Regions from separate parts of the Actinoplanes sp. CA-252034 genome, predicted to be linked through region 1. Evidence: riboswitches for the same ligand, from Rfam matches in the RefSeq annotation. Region 1 holds a riboswitch; the other holds the start of a gene.
What was found. A riboswitch is a leader RNA that binds a small molecule or an ion and turns the genes downstream of it on or off. The one in region 1 is predicted to bind cyclic di-GMP.
Positions count from the first base shown of each region.

Region 2: it holds a riboswitch for cyclic di-GMP, as region 1 does, so the genes downstream of both, ACQPZW_RS03270 (signal peptidase I) here and ACQPZW_RS41135 (Calx-beta domain-containing protein) in region 1, are expected to answer to the same signal.

Region 1 covers NZ_CP191846.1:9,109,504-9,112,694, reverse strand. The annotation lists gene ACQPZW_RS41140 (Calx-beta domain-containing protein) at 1-1,474, shown strand, start outside; cyclic di-GMP riboswitch class I at 1,695-1,773, shown strand; gene ACQPZW_RS41135 (Calx-beta domain-containing protein) at 1,857-3,191, shown strand, end outside.
Region 2 covers NZ_CP191846.1:683,215-686,405, reverse strand. The annotation lists gene ACQPZW_RS03275 (ribonuclease domain-containing protein) at 217-636, shown strand; cyclic di-GMP riboswitch class I at 865-939, shown strand; gene ACQPZW_RS03270 (signal peptidase I) at 956-3,191, shown strand, end outside.

The DNA of each region.
Region 1 (3,191 bases):
CGCGACTGACGCGGTCGCCGGTCCCGGCGGCGACGACTACGACCTCCCGCCCACGTCGCTCACCATCGCGAAGGGTGCCCGGTCCGGTCAGATCACCGTGCCGCTGCGCCCGGATCAGGTGTACGAGGGCGACGAGACCGCCCAGCTCACGATCGCGCTGGCCAACGGTGAGACGGACGCGACCGGCGCGGCCCGGCAGGTGAACCTGACGATCACCGACGACGACGCGAAGCCGGCGGTGGCCGTGCAGGCGAGCACCGCCGCCGAGGGGGAGAACGTCACCGTCTCGGCGGTCGTCACCGGTGTCGCCCAGCGGGACTTCACCATCGCGGCCCCGACCGTCACCCCGGGCGGCGGCGGGGGCGACCCGATCGAGGAGAACGAGTTCGACTTCTCCTCCGACGACGCCGTGGTGACCGGTGGCAGCGCGAGCGGGTCGACCGTCGAGCTGGGCACGATCCAGTTCTCCGACGACACCGTGGACGAGGACACCGAGACGCTGTCGGTGAACCTCCCCCAGAGCGGGCCGGCGACCCGCGGCGTGAGCAGCACGGTCTTCAAGCTCACCGACGACCCGGACGATGTCGCGCCGACGGTGACGATCACCGACGAGGACACCCCGGAGAGCGCCGCCTCGGTCAGCCTGGAGGTGTCGCTGGAGTTCAGCGGCGACACCACCGGCACCGAGCGGAAGATCACCGTGCCGTGGCGGACGATCGCCGGCTCGGCGAAGGCCGGTGAGGACTTCACCATGTCCTCCGGCACGGTGACCCTGGGCACGTCCACCACCAGCGCCACCGTCTCGGTGCCGCTGCTCAAGGACGATCAGAAGGAGACCGACCAGACCTTCAGCGTCTACCTGAGCGGGGTCACGCCGGTCGATGTGACGATCACCAAGCCCAAGGGCGTCGTCACCATCGACGACGATGACAAGGCGAAGGCGCCGACGCTCTCCGCGCCGGGGACGGTCACCGGGAGCGGGCGGGTGACGATCGCCGGTGTGGCCAGTGCGGGCTCGGCCGTGCAGTTGCTCACCGCGCCCGGCACGTCCGGCGGCGAGTTCAAGGTGGTCCTCAGCACGACGGCCGACAAGGACGGGAAGTTCTCGTTCAACCCCAACTTCACCGGCGGGTACCGGCTGATGGTCAAGGCCGACAACATGACGTCGCCGGTCCGTACCGTCCAGGTCCGTCAGGAGCCCACGATCGCGCTCGTCTCGAACGCCCGCGGGACCGTGGTGGCGACGGTGACCGGTGATCCGGCCCGTGGTGGGCAGGACGTGAAGGTGCAGCAGCTGGTGGGCCGCAAGTGGGAGACGGTCGCGTCCGGTGACCTGAACAAGAGCGGCAAGTTCACCACCACCGAGAAGGGACTGCGCGCCGGTAACCACTCGTTCCGCGCGGTCATCGCGGCCTCGCCGTCGCTGGGCATCCTGGGCGGCACGTCACCGGCGAAACAGGTCAAGGTGAAGTGATCGACGGTTGTCGACAGTGGAGGGCGGCCCAGCGGGCCGCCCTCCGCCGTTTAGACATGATGTGAAGGTTTTTATACCCAAAAACGCGTTCCGCCGATAACGGTGCGATACGCCGGTTAGATTACGGATGGCTCGGCCTCACACTGGATCTCGTAATCCCGGTGTCTGCGCTGCTGAGGGCCGGTTTCACCACCGCCCCCACCGCCCCGTTCCGGTGCGGTACCCGAACAGGCAAACCCGTCGCGAGGCGGGGACGCAAAGCCAGGGGCCTCCCCGCTGGAGGTTGCCCAGCCGCCGAAGGAGACAGAAAGACATGCACTATCACACCCGCCGTACGGGGTCGGGCGGTTCCGTGCCCTTCGCCCTGCGCGGCCAGAATTCGGTGCGAACGGTCTTGTCGGCCGCCGTCGCCGGCGTCGTGGGCCTCGCACCCGTCGTGTTCGTGGCGTCGCCCGCCGCGGCGATCGTCGCTCCGAAGTACTCGATCACCACCTCGTCGGCACCGATCGTCGAGACGGCCACCACCACCGTCGTCGGCAGTTCGACCACGACGACTCAGAAGAAGGCCACGGTCTATGTGAACCTCTCGGCGCCCGCCGAGGAGGAGACGGCCGTCACGCTGACGATCGACACCACCGAGGGATCGGGTGGTACGGCGCTCGGCGCGGCGAACACCAACGTGAACCGGGACTTCACCTGGCCGCCGGCGGATGGGGCGGTCGTCGTCATCCCGGCCGGCGAGCAGAGCGGCTCCCTCGACATCGAGCTGTACGACGACAAGCTCGACGAGGACGCGACCCAGAACTTCGTGGTCAAGGTGGACGGCACCGTTCCCGAGCTTCTGCCGCTGACTACGGCGGCCAGCTCGACGAGGGTCTACATCGCGGACGACGACGCCACCCCGACCGTGTCGATCGGCGATGCCGGCGACGCCACCGAGGGCACCACGGAGATGTCCGACGACGGTAACGACCTGGTCTTCCCGCTGACCCTCAGTGGTCGCTCGGAGAAGGCCGTCACGGTCGAGCTGAGCACCGCGAACGGGGTGACCTCCGGCGACAGCTACGGCGCCACGGGCGCTCTCGTGGCAGCGGCGGGAGTCGACTACATCACTCTCAACAAGTCGGTCGTGACCATTCCGAAGTACGCGGTCTCGGCTGTCGCCGTGGTGGACGTGAAGCCCGACGAGGTCGTCGAGGCGAGCCCGGAGAAGCTCACCGCCACGATCGCCAACCCGACGAACGCGACGCTGGGCACGCCCGTCACCGGCACCGGCAACATCGTCGACGACGAGACCGCGCCGAGCGTGAAGCTCTCGCTGGACCCGCTGCCCACGTACGAGACGGCCGCGTTGACCACCTTCAACCCGGAGGGCAACTCCGGGGAGACGGCGAAGACCATCAATGTGAAGCTGGATGGCACGTCGACCATTCCGGTGCGGCTCAACTACGAGTTCGTCAACGCCGGCACCTACCCGGCGACCAACGGCAAGGACTACAAGGGCGCCAGTGGCTCGGTGACCATCGCGCCGGGACAGACGACCGCCACCATTCCGGTGTCGTTCCTCGGTGACACGATCTTCGAGCCGGGCGACAACGACGACTGGATCGGCGAGACCTTCGGGATCGTGCTGACCAGCCCGAACGGTTCGGTGAACGTCGGTAACCTGGGCGCCGCGAACGCGACGCAGTTCTTCATCGCCGACGACGACACCGGG
Region 2 (3,191 bases), 2.4 Mb from region 1:
CCTGATCCGCCGAGCCAACGGCGCCGGGCCGCCCCGGTCACCAGCACACCTCCCGTTGCATCGCAGTGACAGGTGGCCGACCGACGGAGTCCCGCCGTAGTGAAACATCGGCGAACGCCGATGGAATGATGGGATCGGGAGGTACCGCCGGCCACTCAAAACAGTGACGATTCTCGATGTCCGGGTTCACCCCCCACCGACATCGGGAGTCCGAACATGATCACCCGCATCGGCCGGTTCCTCTCCGGCCTGGCCATGATCCTGGCCCTCTCCGGAACCGCCCTGGTAGCCCCCGCGATCGTGTCGCCGTCATCGACCGACGCCGCGCAGGCCGCCGTCTACAACAGCTGCACGATCAGCCGCTGCTCGGCCGCGCGCACCGCATTCACCGGCTGGCAGTCCCTCGGCTGGCCGACCTCCGCCGGCTGGTACTCCTGGCCGTACGGCAACTACAACTACACCGGCGGCCGTTTCTACAACCGCGAGGGCCAGCTGCCCACCGCCACGTACAGCGAATACGACGTCTACTCCCGCGCCCGCGGCGCCTCCCGCGACGCCTACCGCATCGTCGTCAACCGGAGCACCCGCGTCGCCTACTTCACCCCGGATCACTACGTCACCTTCTACCGCCTGTGATCCGTTCTCTCGCGTACACGCGGCGGCTGCCCCCTGGAGGCCGCCGCGTCGCGTTTCCACCCCTGAAGGCACGCGTGCCCGCTCCCGGCAACCATCCGGCAACCACATAGCACCGGGATCGGGCTCAAGCGCGGAAACACTGAAACCAGCACCAGAAAACCCTGCCCGAGCCCTTAGCCGGTCCTCTCCCCGACCGAACAAACTGGCGCAAGCAACGAGCACCCGCTCGGCCGATAAACGCAAACCCGGCGCAAGCCGGGGACGCAAAGCCACAGGGCCCAAGAGGCCGGCTGGGCTACCGACCAGGGGAGATCTTCATATGCGCAACCTCATTCAGCTCGCGAGCGGCGTCGCTGTCGCCGGAGTCGTCGCCGCCGCCGGCGCCACCGCATTCACCGCACCTGGCGTGGCCAACGAAACGACCTTGGTCCTCGCCGGCGGCCTTTCGGCCGACATCGCCATCACGGGCGCCGCCATGTCTGACGTTGACATCACGACCAGCGTGACGACCGGTAAGTACACCGATGTCGACGTCACGCTCGTCACCGAGGACGGCAACGACGACCCGATCATCACTGGAACGGTCAAGGCGTTGGTTGCTGGCACTACGTCCAACTCCGCCACCCTCTCGCCGACCTACGTGACGTGTGTGCACCAGGCAACCGGTCTTTGGAATTGCCCTGCCGGCTCCGGCTCCGAAGCCTGGGACACCATCACCGGCCTGAAGGTTCTGGTCTCCGCCCCGGGATCTAAGCGATGGGTAGGCTTCGAGCGGAAGTTCCGACTCGCGTTTCGCGAGTGTATGGACCGGCCGGAGTCAGCCATACCCTCGAACATTAAGCGCCTCCTACTGGCCGCCATCCTCGTGATGGCGGCCATCGGCGCTTGGGGTCTCGGTACACATCGAATCGCGTATGTCGTCACTCATGGCGTCAGCATGCAGCCGGTGTACTACGCCGGCGACCTTGTCATCTTGATGAAATCCGATTCCTACGAGATTGGCCAGATCGCCGCTTATCATGGCAACGAGGGCCGAACCGAAGTACTTCATCGCATCATCGACGGCAACGCCGAAGAGGGCTTCGTCCTCAAAGGCGATAACAACCAGGCCACTGATGCCGATTCGCCAACCGCCGAGGACATCATCGGCCGCGCTGTCTTCCACGTCCCGATGGTCGGCCAATGGATCAAGCCACTCCTCAGCCCCACCGGGTTGGGAGTACTCGGATTTCTGCTGAGTACGGGCGGAGTCGCAGCAGTAAAGACCCGTCGGGACATCCCGCGCGGTAGCCGGAAGAAGAGAGCGAAGGGCATGTCTGGCGGAGGCGGCTCCTTGGCTACTGCAGCAGCCATTTTCAAAGCGGTCGGCCGTCTATCTCCCGCCCTTCGAGCGCTAGCCGTCATCACAGCCGCGGTTGGCCTCCTCGGGCTGGCTCTCGGCGTACTCGGCTACATGAAGCCGACGGTCGAGGCAACAAGCGTCACCGGTAAATCCGGCGAGTCGATGACCTTCGCCTATTCTGCCGAGGTACCCCACTCAGCCGCTTACGACGGGACCGCGGTCTACTCTCCCGACCCCGTATTCCGGAGGCTCGCCAACCACATCGTCCTTCACTTGGACTACAGAGGAGCGCCCGGACAAGTGCAGGTCAGCGCACGTCTTTCCGCGCAGATCGGATGGCACAAGACCTTACAGCTTTCACAACAGCAGCGGTTCACATCAAACCGTTTCACCGGGACAGTCGATCTAGATCTCGGCAGCCTGGCTCAAAATGCAAAAGACGCCGGCGAGGCAATCGGCACAGACTTGGGCGAAATAGCCGTCGCGATTAACGCACAGATACGGCATGACGACGGTTCTCTCTTCGAAGCACAACTTCCACTGAATCTGACGCCCGTTCAGATGACTCTCGCGAACGGGGCAGGAAGTCTGATAGTCGATCAGTCCAGCAGCAAGGAGAGGCCACTACTCCGAGATCGCATAATCGAGCCGTTCGGCTACACGTTGTTTAGCGCAGCTCAGGCCCGCAGATATGCACTCTACCTCCTTACGGCTGCCCTAATCGGCGCCGGTGTCGTCGCATGGAGGGCGCTGGGACAGGTGCCGTTACGCACTCGCGAGCAGATTCAGCGACGCTACACCCATCTGCTGGTACCGGTGGAGCCGATGGCCAGTCCGCCCGGTAAGCCGGTCGTCGTGGTCGACACCTTTCCGGCGCTGGTGAAGCTCGCCGAGAAGTACGGGCAGATGATCCTCACCTGGACCCGCCCGGACGGGGCGGACGACTTCGTGGTTCGCGACGAGGGCATCCTCTACCGCTATCGGATCGAGCCGAGCACCGTCGCCCCCGTTCCGGCGAAGACAGCACCACGGCCGGTGAGTGCGGCCAGCCGTGGTGAAGCCGTTTCGGAGACCGCGCCGGTCCCGGTGTTGCAGTTGCCTCCCGCCCCCGAGCCCCCCTCCGAATCCGCGACCGTCCTCCCTGACGGCGCGGACCCCGCGGCCGCCGGAGGCGCCCCCGCGAAGAAGGCGACTCCCCGCAAAGGCACGACGA